Regions from separate parts of the Serratia sp. LTN-2 genome, predicted to be linked through region 1. Evidence: predicted binding sites of a transcription regulator. Region 1 holds the regulator's gene; each other region holds the start of a gene.

Region 1 (5,442 bases):
ATACCTATAGCCGGCACTGCCAAGCCCGCGCCGCGAAAATTCCGCATGATTCATCGTGCGATTCAATCATGATACCCTAATCTGAATCTCTCTCAGTATGAACTTCGCCATGAAATTACATTATCAACTGCTGGCCGCCGAGTCAGATGCGCTGCCGGTGCTGCTGATCCACGGGCTGTTCGGCAATCTGGACAACCTGGGCGTGCTGGCACGCGATCTGCACCAGCAGCACAGCGTGATCAAGGTCGATCTGCGCAACCACGGCCTCTCCCCGCGCGCCGACGACATGAACTACCCCGCCATGGCGCAGGATCTGCTGGCGCTGCTCGACGAACTGCAGCTGGATAAAGCGATCGTCATCGGCCATTCGATGGGCGGTAAAGCGGCGATGGCGCTGACCGCCATCGCGCCGGAGCGCATCGCTAAGCTGATCGTCATCGACGTGGCGCCGGTGGATTACCAGACTCGCCGCCACGATGAGATCTTCGCCGCGCTGAAGGCCGTCAGCGCCGCCGGCATCACCCAACGCCAGGCGGCCGCCCAGCTGATGCGCGACTATCTGCAGGAAGAAGGCGTGATCCAGTTCCTGCTGAAGTCCTTCCACAATGGCGAATGGCGCTTCAACCTGCCGGTGCTGATCGAACGCTACGAAGACATCACCGGCTGGCAGGACGTGCCGGCCTGGCCGCACCCGACGCTGTTCATTCGCGGCGGCCTGTCGCCGTACGTGCAGGACAGCTATCGTGCGGACATCGCCCGCCAGTTCCCGCAGGCTCGCGCCCATGTCGTCGCCGGCACCGGCCATTGGGTGCACGCCGAAAAACCGGACGCGGTGCTGCGCGCCATCCACCGTTTCCTCGACGAAGCCTGAAAAATACGCTCATCTGGCGAAAAAACGCGCTAAAGATAACGGCTTAGCGCGTTTAGCCCGCAGTTAGGCATTGTCGCCGCTCCATCTGCTGGGGTAATATGGCGCGCTATAATTTTGCCGCCGCGCCAGCGCGTTCGCGAACGCCGGTTCGGGGGTGAATTTGGGTTAGGGTTTATTGGCCCGAAGTGTGTTAACCGATGCCTCCGGAAGCGTGCGAGCGCTTTTTGATGCAAACTCCCTTGCAGTACCGCTACCTATGGCAAAAGAACAAACGGATCGCACGACGCTGGATCTGTTCGCAGATGAACGCCGTCCGGGGCGCCCGAAAACCAACCCGCTTTCCCGCGATGAACAGCTTAGAATCAATAAGCGCAATCAGTTACGGCGCGATAAAGTGCGTGGATTGCGGCGCGTAGAGCTGAAAATCAACGCGGATGCGGTGGACGCCCTGAACAAACTGGCGGAACAGCGCAACATTAGCCGCAGCGAACTCATCGAGCAGATGCTGTTGGCGCAACTGGCGGAAGAACAGCCGGAACATTGATCTCTTCGGCCGCACGCGCGGCGCGGCGTTAAGGACAACGCCGGATCGACCACGCTTTTCTTCATTCTCCGGCATCGCATAAATGCGATAAAACCCCGGCGCCACTTTCTGGCATGATACGCATTTACCGGCAAGAGACTGCGCCTGTCGGCGCCCGCCCCCGTGGCGAAAGGCTCTTGTCATGGCATCATTTTAATCGGCGTCAGCGGCGGCAGTGCTGGCATCGAGTAATGCAATTACTTGAATTTAAAGGTTATACGCGATATGGCTACTGTAGGCATTTTCTTTGGCAGCGACACTGGCAATACCGAAAACATTGCCAAAATGATCCAGAAAATTCTCCAGAAACAGTTTGGCGACGACGTCTCTGAAGTACACGACATCGCTAAAAGCAGCAAAGAAGACCTGGAAGGGTTCGATATCCTGCTGCTGGGTATCCCGACCTGGTACTACGGTGAAGCGCAGTGTGACTGGGATGATTTCTTCCCGACGCTGGAAGAAGTCGATTTCAACGGCAAACTGGTGGCGCTGTTCGGCTGCGGCGACCAGGAAGACTACGCGGAATACTTCTGTGACGCGATGGGCACCATCCGCGACATCATTGAACCGCGCGGCGCGGCCATCGTGGGCCACTGGCCGACCAAAGGCTACCACTTCGAGGCCTCCAAAGGCCTGGCGGACGACAACCACTTCATTGGTCTCGCGATCGACGAAGACCGCCAGCCGGAGCTGACCAACGAGCGCGTCGATGCCTGGGTCAAACAGATCGTCGAAGAGCTGAGCCTGGCCGATATCGTCGGCTAAACGCCGCAACTGGCGAAAGGTTGAACAAAGGCCCTGTAAAGTGCATAGTGTGCGCACAGGGCCATCATCGGCAGCAGGGATTGCTGCGATAGAAGCTACAGATTTGTAACTTCCCACCCCGTCAAGGTAGACTGAGTTATCGGTTTATCCCACCCATCAAGGCGTTGCATGCAAAACATGCAATAGTGCAATTATATCTTTGTTAACAACCGGCGGTTTCCATTTAGTACAACCGGTTCTATAATGAGACGCATTAACTCTTTGTGCCGACCGATGCCACAGGCGAGTACGCCTCAACTTGATTAGCATAGTAACAGGACTGAATTCGCATGACCGACAACAACATCGCATTGAAGAAGGCCGGCTTAAAAGTCACGCTTCCGCGACTCAAAATCCTGGAAGTACTGCAAAATCCGGAATGCCATCACGTCAGTGCGGAAGATTTGTACAAAAAACTGATTGATATGGGCGAAGAGATCGGCCTGGCAACGGTTTATCGCGTACTGAACCAGTTTGACGATGCGGGCATTGTGACACGTCACAATTTCGAAGGCGGCAAGTCCGTGTTCGAACTGACCCAACAGCATCACCACGATCACCTGATTTGCCTGGACTGCGGCAAAGTGATCGAATTCAGTGACGAATCCATCGAAGTGCGCCAGCGTGATATCGCCAAGCAGCACGGCATCAAGCTCACCAACCACAGCCTGTACCTGTACGGCCACTGTGAAACCGGTGACTGCCGCGAAGACGAAACGCTGCACGACAAGAAATAAGCCTGACTGGCTATGAAAAACCGCCTCACCCTGAGGCGGTTTTTTTATGCTTGCTGAACGGTGAGCAAAAAAATCCCCGGACCAGCCGGGGAAAGATCATGTCATGAAATACTACAATTGCAGCGGCACTGCGACTCCACGTACTGCTCTCACTTTCACGTCCGCTTCACGCCGACACGCGCAGAGGCGGACGCATTCCCCCTTCGTTAAGCAGCCCGCCGCCATGACGACAGGCCGATGCGCCGGGCTTAGACCTTCTCGGCGCGGCTGTAACGTTTACCGTCCGGACTGACCGAACGCACCTGCACCTCACCCGATACCGCCGGCTTGGCCTTGGCGTCATAACGCTGCCACTGCTTGCCGCCGTCGGTGGAGTACTCGATGCCCAATCCCGGCAGCGCGATATTCGCCTCCAGCTTGCCGCCCGCTACGCGTGCGCCGGGCACCGGCAGACGATAAGCGACGCCGCCTTTGTCCAGCTTGGCCAGTTCACGCTGGCCCAGGATATTGGCGAAGCGCAGCCAGTCTTTCTCCAGCGCCTTGGTGTCGACAAAGTGGGTCTCCCCGCCTTTGTATTCGCGGCCGGCGCGATAGTCCTGCTCCCAACCGGCGCGGTGCCAGGCGCGTTCGGCCACCGACAGCGCGCGCGGGAAGATCATGTATTCCATCTGCGGATCGGTGCGCTGGGTTTCGCTCCACAGCTGAGCGGACAACCCGTAGGCTCCCGGCCACGGCTTGTCGCTCTTGGCGTTGAAGTGGTTGCCGTCGCGATCGACCGAGGTTTCCGCGTTCTGCGGCATGTTGTCCGGCGCGAAGCTGAACACCTTGCGCTCGTCGCTGAAGCGGGTGCCCCAGTAGTAACCGCGCTCGTCCGGGTTCACCTCGTAAGGGAAGTCCATGTAGACGTAGTCCGGGTTGGAGACCACCACTTCATACCCTTTATTGGCCCAATCGTTGACGCTGTCGAAACCGCCCCAGTACAAGGTATCCCAGAAGTTGACGCCCACGCGCGAGGTGGCGAACGACTTCGCGCTCTCGGCGTCTTTCAGGCCGTCCTGCCAGGCCTGCATTCTGTCGATGCCGTGCGCCTTCACCAGCTTGCTGACCTCCTGGCCGAAGTAGCTCGGCAAGTGCTCCATGTCGGCCACCTTGCCTTCTTTGATCATCGTCTGGCAAACCTGCGACTTGGCCCACGGCTTGTCTTCGTTGCTCTGGTCGATGACGCCTTTACCCGGCTCCGGTTTCGCCTTGTCGGTATAGCCGGCGCCCAGGCGGATGTTTTTCGCCTCGTCGCCGCCGAAGTGCCAGGTTTTGATCGGCTGCCCGGCTTCTTTATGCATCTGGGCGATCTCGCCGATCACCTTGTCGACAAAGCGCTGGGAAGAATCCAGGCACGGGTTCAGGTAGCTCTGGCGGTTAAAGAACTGCACGGAGGTGGTATTGGAGGTATCGGTCGGATCCACCAGGCGGAATTCGTTGGCCTCCTGCTCTTTTCCGGCGGCATGCAGCTTTTTATAGCGCGCCTCCATCGACACCACCGCGGCGCGGGCGTGCGCCGGCATGTCGATCTCAGGGATCACTTCAATCTGGCGCGCCTGGGCGTATTTGATGATGTCGATATAGTCCTGACGGCTGAAGAAACCGCCGTAGACGTCCGGCCCCTGGCCGTACTGCGGCAGCAGGCAGGTGGTTTCGCTCAGATCGTGGCAGCGCTGGCCGCCGACTTCCGTCAGCTCAGGCAAACCGGGGATCTCGATACGCCAACCTTCATCATCGCTTAGGTGGAAGTGGAATTTGTTGAGTTTGTAGGCCGCCATCTGATCCAGCAGACGCAACACCGCATCCTTCTTATGGAAGTTGCGCGCCACGTCGAGGAAAATGCCGCGATACTGGAAGCGCGGCGCGTCGCTGGCGTCCAATGTAGCGATCTTGCCGCTGCCGTCGGTCGGCACTAACGACAGGATCGACTGCAACCCATAGAACACCCCGGCCTGATCGAAGCCGATCACCCGCGCCTCTTTTTTGCCGATCTTCAGCTCATAGGCGCCCGGCACCGCCATCGCGCCTTTAAACTTGCCCGGCTGGATATCGGTCTTGATCGGATAGCCGTTGGCCTGAACCGGCACGCCCAGCAGCGCAAAGCGCTGGTTGACGACATCTGCCGCCGGCTTGACCAGCGTGCTCAGATCCGGCGAGACCCCTTTGCGCAGATCGGCGTCCTGCGCGTGGACCTTCACCTGCATCGGCGTCGGCACGATCTGGCCGCGCAGCGCGCCGGCGGGCAGCGTCTGCAGCTCGGCATTGCTGACAAAGCGCGAAGCCGGCGTCATCAAAATGTTTTTGTCGTCTTTGGTGCGCTTCCACTGATCGCCGGTGAACGGCGCCACGAACTGGTCCAGGTTTTCGGTGTCGGTATTCGCCAGCATTTTCGGTTTGGCGTCGCCGGA
Region 2 (5,442 bases), on a different contig from region 1:
CGAGCGTTTTCTGGCGCTGCAGACGCTGGGCACCGAAAGCGCGCGTCAGGATGCGCGCCAGCTGAAAGCGGTGGTGCTCAACCAGCCGACGCCGAGCGTCGAGGTGCTGAACGGTGGGCTGGAGATCCTGCGCACCGCCGATCTGCGTGCGCCTCTGGCGGCGCTGGATCTGCCGCTGCTGCGGATCTATGGCTATCTGGACGGGCTGGTGCCACGCAAGGTCGCCGAGCTGCTCGATACCGCCTGGCCGAACTCCACGTCGCAGATGGTGGCTAAGGCCGCTCATGCGCCGTTTATCTCTCATCCCGACGAATTTGTGACGACGATCGAAGCGTTTATTGCAGCACATTGAATGCGGCGGCAAAACGCACAATAAGGTGCGAAAAAAAACACCGCCGGGTGGATAAAAGACAAAGCTGTTCGATACTTAGTGAGTCAATGCGTTGGCTGCAAAATGAAAAGACCGTACGCGGCGCTTTTCATTTTGGCGTTTCGTCTCTGGGAAACAGGCACCGTCAGGGAAAGCAACGGAGCCTGAGGATGTCGCGGCAGCCTGATGTACTACGCATGGATTCTTGACGGCTTTCATAACAGATAAATTATCCATTGAGAGGTTAGTGTCATGAAATCATTGAAGATGATTATTGCAGCGGCAGTGCTGGGTTCGGTGTCTTTCGGCTCCATGGCGGCAACCCTGCTGACCAAGGAAGATCTGGATAAAAACCCGGGTAAATACGAGAAGATCGGCACCGTGACCACCACGGCGCAGACCACGTCGCCGATGGATGCCAAGGAAGAGCTGTCCAAACTGGCGGACGAAAAGGGCGGGCAATATTACGTGGTTCTGGCGGGTCGCGAACACGGTAAATTCAGCGCTATCGCCGAAGTTTACAAAGACAAGAAATAAGCCTTCAACGGCAAAGGGGCGCCCGCCGTGGCGCCCCCGATCTTCAGGCCTTCAGCCGGTAGATAACCGTGCCGCACCCCTGGCCCTGCGGGCAGCTTTTGCAGCTGCCGCTCAGACAGGCGCCCTCATCCTGTTCGATACGCTCCACTTTCCCCATCGACGCCAAACGGTCCAGCATCGCCTGCACCAGCGGCAGCGGCGTCGCCAGCGATTGGCTGAGCTGCTGCGCCTGGGCGCTGCCGAGCAGCGCCAGCGCATCGCGCACCTGCAGCAGCCCGGCCATCAGTGGCAATTCCCTTTGGCGCCCTGGCAGCAGGCCGCCGGCGTGGCGTTGCCCAGGCGTACCGTGACGCGACTGCGTGCCCGACGCAGGCCGAACAGCACCAGCAGATTCACCGCCACCACGGCCAGGATCGCCGTCAGGCTGTACTGCGGGTGTTGGTTGAAGGTCGCCGCCTGATAGAACAGCGTTGCCAGCGAATAGGCGACGTTCAGCCCCCACAGGATGGAGAATGTCATCCAACCGCGGCTCGATTCACGGGCGATGGCGCCCATCACCGAGACGCAAGGCACATATAGCAGCACGAAGATCAGGTAGCTGTAGGCGGAGATGCCCGAGCCGAATTTGCTGCTCATCACCCCCATCGAGCCGACGCCCATCTCGCCGTCGCCCTTGCTGGCTTCGATCGGGTTGGAGAGCACGCTCAGGCTGAAGGTGTTTTTCAGGCCGTCCCAGGTTTCCTGCAGCGCGCCGCCCAGCTCATCGAGCAGATTGAAGTTGGCGGCGTCGAACGCTTCTTTGTTGATATGCTCGGCGGTATACAGCGTATTCAGCGTGCCGACCACCACTTCTTTTGCCATCGCGCCGGTCACCAGCCCGACGGTGGCCTGCCAGTTGTCGCTGTGGACGCCCATCGGTTGCAGCAGCGGCGTCAGCACCTTGGAGACCGAGGCCAGCGCGGAGTCGTTGATGTTATCGACTGTCTTGCCGCTGAACGAGAAGCTGTTCAGGCCGCCGATAAATATGCTGGCCACCACGATCACCTTACCGGCGCGCAGCACGAAACCTTTCAACCGCTGCCAGGTTTGCAGCAGCAGGCTTTTCAGGTGCGGCACGTGATAGACCGGCAGCTCCATCACGAATGGCGAGGCTTCGCCGCGCATGATGGTGTATTTCAGCACCAGGCCGGTGAGAATCGCCACCGCGATGCCGAGCAGGTACAGCGAGAACACTACCCCGGCGCCGTCCTGGCCGAAGAAGGCGGCGGCGAAGACCGCGAAGATAGCCAGACGCGCGCCACAGGACATGAACGGCGCCATCATGATGGTGATCAGCCGCTCTCGCTGGGCGTCCAGCGTGCGGGCGCCCATGATGGACGGCACGTTGCAGCCGAAGCCGACGATCAGCGGCACGAAGGATTTGCCCGGCAGCCCGAGCGCCTGCATCAGGCGGTCCATCACGAACGCCGCGCGTGCCATATAGCCGGAATCTTCCAGGAACGACAGGAACAGGTACATCATGCCGATCTGCGGCACCAGCGGCAGCACGGTGTTGATGCCGCCGCCGACGCCCTGCGCCAGGAAGACGGTCAGCCAGTCGGGGAAGTGCAGGGTATAACCCAGCCACTGAATGCCCTGGATGAAGATCGCCGCCGAGCCGATATCGAAGATCGGCTGCAGCGCGCCGCCGATGTTGATCGCCAGCAGAAACATCAGGTACATCACCAGCAGGAAGATCGGCACGCCCAGCCAGCGGTTGAGGATCACTTTATCCAGCAGCTCGGTCAGGCGGTTGGGCATCGCCTGCTGCGAGTTGCTGACCGCGTCGCACAGGGTGGCGATAGACTGGTAGCGTGCGTCGGCGATCACCAGTGCCGGGTCTTCTTGCTGCTGCTGTTGCAATGCCTGGGTAGCCGCAGGCAGCAGCGCGACGGCGGGGCCGGCCAGCCGGTGGCTGTAAATGTCGCCTTCCAGCATCTGCAGCGCCAGCCAGCGGCGCTGCGCCGCCGGCAGCGTTTGCGGCATGGCGTCGCTCAGCGTGGCGACCTCTTTCAGCAACAGCGGCGGGTAGTTCACCAGCGCCTGCTGCTCGTTGATGTGATGATTGTCGATCATCTGCTTCAGCACGCCGATGCCGTCGGCGCGGGTGGAGACCATCGGCACCACCGGGCAGCCGAGGCGTGCCGACAGCGCGGCGACGTCAATATCGATATGCTGGCTTTTGGCGATGTCGAGCATGTTCAGCGCCACGATGCAGGGAATGCCCAGCTCCAGCAGCTGCAGCGTCAGATAGAGATTGCGCTCCAGGTTGGAGGCGTCGACCACGTTGATCAGCAGATCGGCGTCGCCGCTCAAAATGTAGTGGCAGGCGATCTGCTCATCGAGCGAGGTCTGTTCCGAGATGGTGGTGAGGGAGTAGGTGCCGGGCAGATCGACCAGCCGCACGTCGGACTGCGGGGTAGTGAAATGGCCTTCTTTGCGTTCGACCGTCACGCCCGCCCAGTTGCCGACCCGTTGGCGCGCGCCGGTCAGCTGGTTGAACAGCGTGGTTTTGCCGGAGTTCGGGTTACCGATTAAACCGATGGTGAGTTTTTTCATAGTTCAGCGTGTCGTCTTCAAGGAGAACAGCGCCGGCGCAAAGGCGCGTCGGCAAACGGAGGGCGCGCCGGCTCAGGACTGACCGTCGAGTTGCAGCAGCGCCAGATCCTTCCTGCGCAGCACCAGGCTGACGCGGCGAGTTTTAATTTCTATCGGATCGCCCAGCGGTGCGACGCGCACCACTTCGAATGAAGAGCCGGGCAGCATGCCGAGCGATAACAGTTTCTGGCGATAGGCCGGCGCAATTTCACTGGAAAAGCCGGCGATTTTATACGTGTGTTTAGGTTGAAGCTGCATGTGATTAACCTTCCGGGTGCCGATGAACATCGGGCTGATAATAATTGGACGTTGCCGGCGAAAATGCCACGCCGTCGGCGCTATTCATCCATAAGGTCATGCAATAAATTGAGCGCAAATAATAGTAATTATCATTATCGCGTTCAATACAAAAAGTAAGGGTATTGTAACCAATTATTATGGCGGCGGCAGTTTTTGGTTGTGTCGCTTTGATAAGCCCCGTTTTACCACTGCTTTTACTCGGCGACAAATGAGAATGGTGAGTTAAATCAGTTGCGTATTTGTAGCCGAGTTTTCTCGTTTGCAAATATTGATGGCGTTTTTCCCTTATTTATTTCTGATGAAAGGCAATTCAATAACATTATTCCGCCGTAATACGAGCGGTAACCATTTGTGTTTCGCTCACAATTCGCAAAATGAAAAATGCGTGTTAACGACGTTGTTAATAAACGGCTACAGAAGGGATTTTTGCCGCTTTAACAATGGGAGGGCGGTCACGCAGCAACGGGAAATAAAAAGATGAAGGTTTATTGAGTCGGGTCAAAAAATGCCGCAAGTTTTCTTTCTCGGCAAGGGCGGAGCAGGCTCCGCCCTGACGGTTCTGGCTTAGCGTTTCTTACCGAACGCCGCGGCCAGCGCGTCGCCCATGGCGCTGTTGCCGGCCGGTGCCGCGTTGCGCGGTTTGGCCTTGTTGCCGCCCGCCGAACGATTGGCGTTGTCGCGCGTTTGCGCCGGCGCATTGCCGCCGCGGCGCGGCGAACCTTCGCCCGGTTGCTCATCCAGCCGCATGCTCAGCGCGATGCGTTTGCGTTGCAGATCGACTTCCATCACCTTCACTTTGACGATGTCGCCGGCCTTCACCACGGTATGCGGATCTTCAACGAACTTGTCCGCCAGCGAGGAGATGTGCACCAGGCCGTCCTGATGCACGCCGATATCCACGAAGGCGCCGAAGTTGGTGACGTTGGTGACCGATCCTTCGAGGATCATGCCCACCTGCAGATCGTTGAGGGTTTCCACGCCTTCGGCAAAGGTCGCGGTTTTGAACTCCGGACGCGGATCGCGGCCCGGTTTCTCCAGCTCTTTCAGGATGTCGGTGACCGTCGGCACGCCGAACTTGTCGTCGGTGAAATCGACCGCTTTGAGACTGCGCACCGCCGAAGCGTTGCCCATCAGGTCCTGCAGCGCCTGCTCGGTAGCGGCCAGAATGCGTTGCACCACCGGGTAGGCTTCCGGGTGAACGGTCGAAGCGTCCAGCGGATTGTCGCCGTGGTTGATGCGCAGGAAGCCGGCGCACTGTTCGAAGGCCTTCGGCCCCAGACGGCTGACCTTCAGCAGCTGTTCACGGTTGCTGAAGCGGCCGTTCTCGTCGCGCCAGTTGACGATGTTCTGGGCCATCATGCGCGTCAGGCCGGCCACGCGGGTCAGCAACGGCACCGACGCAGTGTTCAGGTCGACGCCGACGGCGTTCACGCAGTCTTCCACCACCGAGTCCAGCTTCTTCGCCAGCTGGCTCTGGCTGACGTCATGCTGATACTGGCCGACGCCGATGGATTTCGGGTCGATCTTCACCAGCTCCGCCAGCGGATCCTGCAGGCGACGGGCAATGGACACCGCGCCACGCAGCGACACGTCGAGAT
Region 3 (5,442 bases), on a different contig from region 1:
TGGTGTTCGGCGGTTCCTGGGGCTCCACGCTGGCGCTTGCCTATGCGCAGACCCACCCGGAACGCGTCAGTGAAATGGTGCTGCGCGGCATCTTCACCCTGCGCAAGCAGGAGCTGCATTGGTATTACCAGGACGGCGCTTCGCGCTTCTTCCCGGATAAATGGGAGCGCGTGCTGTCCATTCTGTCGGATGACGAGCGCAAAGACGTGATCGCCGCCTACCGGCAGCGGCTGACCTCGGCCGATCCGCAGGTGCAGCTCGAAGCGGCCAAGCTGTGGAGCGTGTGGGAAGGGGAGACGGTTACGCTGCTGCCGAGCCGCGAGTCTGCGTCGTTCGGCGAGGATGATTTCGCGCTGGCGTTCGCCCGTATTGAAAACCACTACTTCACCCATCTGGGGTTCCTGGAAAGCGACGACCAGCTGCTGCGCAACGTGCCGCTGATCCGCCATATTCCGGCGGTGATCGTCCACGGCCGTTATGACATGGCCTGTCAGGTGCAGAACGCCTGGGATCTGGCCAAGGCCTGGCCGGAAGCGGAGTTGCATATCGTGGAAGGGGCGGGGCATTCGTATGACGAACCGGGCATCTTGCACCAACTGATGATCGCTACCGACCGGTTCGCCGGCAAGTGACGCAAAAAACCCGCCGTTACGGCGGGTTTTTTTATTTGGCCTTCGGCTCGTACGGCAGGCGCGAAAACCTGTGGGATTCGGCGCGGTAATGCGCCACGCGCTCGCGAAAATAATCGCGCAGCGCTTCCGGCTGCTCGCGCTCTACCACTTCCGGGATCACCGGCATGTTGTAGCGCTCTTTGTACGCCACGCCTGAGGCGGCGAGATCCACATTCACCCTGTCCATTTCCTCTTTGGGCAGCTCGGCCAGATTGTAACCCACGCTATGCTCCTTACTTACTTTGCCGCATTGAATCTGCGCAGAAGGTAATCCACCCGGCGGCGCTTGGCAAGCCCATTACGCCGTTGCCGGGAGCGATATTTATCCAGCAGTAATGCAATCTATTTATTCTTTTAAATAAGAATGATTCGCTTTTTGATTAAACTAAAAGATGAAAATAATTATCATGTTAATTCTCAATGTGGTATTTATATTATAATTTGTTGATATATATGATTTTTATAATTAATGTGATTTGAGTGTAAATAAGGTGTTTTTATTTTTACGGCAGCAGGGCATAATGCGCGGAAATTAAATTCATGACCTGCAAAATAAAAGGAATCATTATGCTGACGCAAGAAATGACTCAAAAGCTGAATGAGCAACTGAATCTGGAGTTCTACTCCGCCAACCTGTACCTACAGATGAGCGCATGGTGCAGCGATAAAGGCTTTGAAGGCGCCGCCGCATTTCTTAAAGAGCACTCTCAGGAAGAGATGCAGCATATGCAACGTCTGTTCGACTACCTGAGCGATACCGGCTCTCTGCCGCTGCTGGGCACCATCGCCGCGCCGCCGGTGGAATTCGAATCGCTGGCGGATGTGTTCGAGCAGACCTACGAACACGAGAAGCTGATCACTCGTCAGATCAACGAGCTGGCGCACGCGGCAATGTCCTCTCATGATTACTCCACCTTCAACTTCCTGCAGTGGTACGTGGCGGAGCAGCACGAAGAAGAGAAGCTGTTCAAATCCGTGCTGGATAAGCTGGCGCTGGTGGGCACCAGCGGCAAAGGTCTGTTCTTCATCGACAAAGATCTGAAGAAGATGGGCGCGATGGGCCAGGGCGGTAACGGCCAGGCTTGAGCCCCGGAAGAACGTCGAAAAACCGCGCGCGGGCGAGCCTGACGCGCGGTTTTTTTTACCCTGCGTTTATCGCGGTTATGCGGCGATACGTGCTGCCGGATCGCAAAATGCCAGTGATGCGCTCGACTTGCCGCGGTGTGGTCGTTATGATTTACCGCGATACGCTACAGGGATGGTAGAGTCAAAACAGCGGGTTAGCCGATACAACCCGTTTTCTGTTTACCCGTGGCGCAATCATTTGCGGTGGGTTGGGGCCGCTGATACATCGCCTTGGCTGTGGCCTTAACCCTTATGACCCTCTTTTACTGTTAAGGGATACCACTGTGATCGGTAAAATTCGTTCCTCCTGTCGCCTGCTTTCCACCGTTTTCGTCCTGTTCGTTGGCCTGTCTTCACAGCAAGCGCTGGCGCACGCCCACCTGAAAGTGGAAACGCCGAAGGCCGACGCCAGCGTCAGCCCGGCACCGAAGGCGCTGACCCTCAGCTTCTCCGAAGGCATCGAGCCGAACTTCAGCGGCGTGAAAATCACCGGCCCGGACAACGCCGTGGTGAAAACCGGCAAGCTGCAGCTCGATCCGAACAACAATACCCAGGTCAACGTGCCGATTGAAGGCGAGCTGAGCGCGGGCAAATACAACGTCAGCTGGCATGTGGTGTCGGTCGACGGGCATAAAACCAAAGGCCAGTACAGCTTCACCGTAAACTGACCGTGAGTCTGGCGACCCTGTTCGTTCTGTGTCGCTTGGTGCACTTTGCGGCGGTGATGCTGATGTTCGGCATCAGTCTGTTCACCGCCTTATTGTCACCGCAGCGCCTCTCCCCGATCCTCTCCCGCGATGTGCGTCCGCTGCTGCTTGCCGGCACCTGGGTAGCCGGGCTTTCCGCCGTGGCGCTGCTGGCCATCCAGGCCGGGCAGATGGGCGACGGTTGGGAAGACGCCTGGCGGCTGGAGGTCTGGTGGGCGGTACTCGGCACCACCTTCGGCGAAGTGTGGCGTTGGCATTTGGGTCTGTCGCTGCTGGCGATCCTGAGCCTGCTGCTGCCGGAACGGCCGCGTGCGCAGGCGTTGGCGCTGTGTTCGGCGCTGCTGCTGGTGAGCCTGGCGTTCATCGGCCACGCGGCGATGCACGAAGGCGCGCTGGGCGTGTTGCACCGCGCCAACCATGCAGTACACCTGCTGGCCGCCGGCTACTGGTTCGGTTGCCTGGTGCCGCTGTTGGTGTGCCTGCGCTACCTGCAGCCGCCGCAGTGGCGCAGCGACGCCATCACCACGCTGATCCGTTTCTCGCGCTGGGGGCACCTGGCGGTGGCGGCGGTGATCGTTACCGGCATCGTCAACAGCCTGATCATACTCGGCGGCTGGCCGCTAAATCTCAGCTCCCCTTATCAGCGCCTGCTGCTGATCAAAACCGCGCTGGTGGCGCTGATGGTGATGGTGGCATTGGCCAATCGCTACGCCATCGTGCCGGCGATGAGCCGTGTACCGGCGCTGGCGCAGCGCGGCGTGGTGCTGGCCTGCTGGATCGAAGTGGGGCTGGGAATGACGGTGCTGCTGCTGGTCAGTTTATTTGCAACCTATGCGCCGGTATGACATTTCAGCTTGCCGCAGGCCGGCAAGCTGCGGGAAAATCGACGCGAATAGCAACCTTAAGGCCATCACATGAAATCGGTATTACTCGGCATTACGCTGCTGGCAACCGCGACCGGCGCGCTGGCGGCAGACAAACTGGTTAACATCACCAAACTGGAGTACGGCAAACAGTGGGCGTTCACCAAGGAAGAGGTGACGCTGCAGTGCCGCAGCGGCGGCGCGCTGTTCGTGCTGAATAACAGCACCCTGATGCAATACCCGCTCAACGACGCTGCAGAGCAGCAGGTGAAGAAGGGCCATCAGCGTGCGCAGCCGCTGGAGGTGATCCTGCTGGACGACCCTGCCGAACCGGGGAAAAAAATGAGCATGGCGCCGTTCATCGAGCGCGCCGAGAAGCTGTGCGCTGACTAACCGCTTGTTTGCCAACGTCTTGTCCAAGGTGCGCGGATTGATGCGCATTTGCCGCATAGTTATTTCGTCACGAAACTATCACGCGGCCGCCGGGCGGCTGGCAAAACTGGCGCGGTAGGCTACTCTTAAAGTGCACGGCTGAACAAGCCCTGCATTAAATGCCAACTTTTAGCGCACGGCTCTCTCCCAAGAGCCATTTCCCTAGACCGAATATAGGAATCGTATTCGGTCTTTTTTTGTGTGATTGATTTATAAGTAAATCCCACTTAATACGCCAGCAACAATTCCCATTCCTCTTTTCGAATCACAGCTCACTAACTCGACCTCCATCCCCATCCTCCACCCGCACATATCGCTAATTCAGCCGCACCAAAAGTCATTACGTCATCTAAGGCGCTGATAAGCTCCGTTCATTGTTCCCATCGCCGGTTAAGTGAGGATGATATTGTGGTTAATATCAATGTGTTAATTATTATAAAAGGAAGCCTGCGTTGAACGATCGGCTGAGTCGGTTGAAGAAGGCGTTGCCCGGCTATCTCGAGGCGTGGCGTGAGGCGGCTTTACCACCTGACTGGGGGCAGGTGGCTAATCCTGAAGTGGTTGCCGAGCTGTTGGCTGAGTGGGAGGCGCTCAGCGAATGGGCGTCTCGGTTCGAAACAACCACTGAAACTCCCTCCGAGCCGGCCGCGTTTTGGCAGGCGCGTGCCGAGCTGATGGCGCAGCGCAATCGCGAACTCAGTGCCCAACTGGCGACGCCAGTCCGTTTGCCCGGCGTGCGGGTGGCCTTTTTTGGCTATGTGAAAACGGCGGTGATGGACGCCAGGCAGGTGAAAGCGGCGATTCGTGATGCCGGTTTTATCATTGTGGGCGATGACCAAAGTGGGAATACGGCTTAACGCGGCTTCTTCTCAAATTTCTCGGCAAAAAAGAACCGCAGCAATTTATTTGTCCACAGCAGGATGGCGCCGACCACCACCAGCGAGACGACGAAATGCGACAGGTTTTTAGGCGCGGCGTAGCCGTGGGTAAAAGAGACCCCGGCGCCGCTGAGCAGCAGGGTGGCGATCCAAAAGCCGAGTAGCAGGCACAAGGTACGGAACAGTTTAAACATTGTTATCACCGAAATGCTGAAAGCGCCGACTGAACGGAAAGACACAGCCGGGGCTTTGATTAATTAAAACCGCTTAGCGAGAGCAGGTGTTGCCATCTTTGTTGCTATTGTTATTGACGCGTCCATTGCTGCTGCGATTGTCGGCAAAGTTGCCGCCACCGGCGATCAGGTGAAAATATTTAGCCTCGATCTCTTGCATAAAATACCCCCTTTATCGATATGGTTAAATAGCGTAAAGCTTGCGCAAGCCAGCTGTTTCTAACAGAAAAAACAATGGGAGTAATTACCGGTTCGGATAAGAACAGGGAATTTATTTTCAGGTATTTACTAGGCTTATGAGAGTGATGGTGAATGATAGTCTCGACGAGGGGGAGCGCGAGCCACCCCAGATCCTTGCAACGAATGGCCTATCTGCGGCGCGCAGCAAGGTTCAATTCACCCGGCCAATTTGTTAGGATCGCCTGACCTACATGACTATTGGTGCAGTACATTGAAAATTAAAGCGTTGTTATTTGTTGCGTTGGCCGCGCTGGCCGGCTGCAGCCAGGAGGGAACCTCGATGAATCAGCCCG

The links. Region 1 encodes Fur, which represses iron uptake genes when iron is present. Its sites were predicted from a motif close to ATAATAATGAGAACNACTATCAA; they were not measured.
Region 2: feoA (ferrous iron transporter A) is a predicted target of Fur. The motif match lies at 3,921-3,943, and genes of this name have one in related genera.
Region 3: ftnA (non-heme ferritin) is a predicted target of Fur. The motif match lies at 1,064-1,086, and genes of this name have one in related genera.

Annotation. Positions count from the first base shown of each region.
Region 1 is NZ_JCAXDO010000004.1:353,429-358,870, reverse strand. Features, by position in the region: gene ybfF (esterase) at 98-871, shown strand; gene ybfE (LexA regulated protein) at 1,128-1,415, shown strand; gene fldA (flavodoxin FldA) at 1,680-2,219, shown strand; gene fur (ferric iron uptake transcriptional regulator) at 2,549-2,995, shown strand; gene AC6BYQ_RS11600 (beta-N-acetylhexosaminidase) at 3,244-5,442, opposite strand, start outside.
Region 2 is NZ_JCAXDO010000010.1:142,951-148,392, forward strand. Features, by position in the region: gene bioH (pimeloyl-ACP methyl ester esterase BioH) at 1-352, shown strand, start outside; gene AC6BYQ_RS18755 (YdgH/BhsA/McbA-like domain containing protein) at 623-907, shown strand; gene AC6BYQ_RS18760 (FeoC-like transcriptional regulator) at 951-1,190, opposite strand; gene feoB (Fe(2+) transporter permease subunit FeoB) at 1,190-3,505, opposite strand; gene feoA (ferrous iron transporter A) at 3,578-3,802, opposite strand; gene AC6BYQ_RS18775 (Tex family protein) at 4,409-5,442, opposite strand, start outside.
Region 3 is NZ_JCAXDO010000005.1:219,834-225,275, reverse strand. Features, by position in the region: gene pip (prolyl aminopeptidase) at 1-632, shown strand, start outside; gene AC6BYQ_RS12945 (DNA polymerase III subunit theta) at 664-894, opposite strand; gene ftnA (non-heme ferritin) at 1,239-1,757, shown strand; gene yobA (CopC domain-containing protein YobA) at 2,081-2,464, shown strand; gene copD (copper homeostasis membrane protein CopD) at 2,467-3,348, shown strand; gene AC6BYQ_RS12925 (YebY family protein) at 3,418-3,759, shown strand; gene AC6BYQ_RS12920 (hypothetical protein) at 4,251-4,655, shown strand; gene AC6BYQ_RS12915 (hypothetical protein) at 4,652-4,870, opposite strand; gene AC6BYQ_RS12910 (hypothetical protein) at 4,944-5,069, opposite strand; gene AC6BYQ_RS12905 (DUF4377 domain-containing protein) at 5,361-5,442, shown strand, end outside.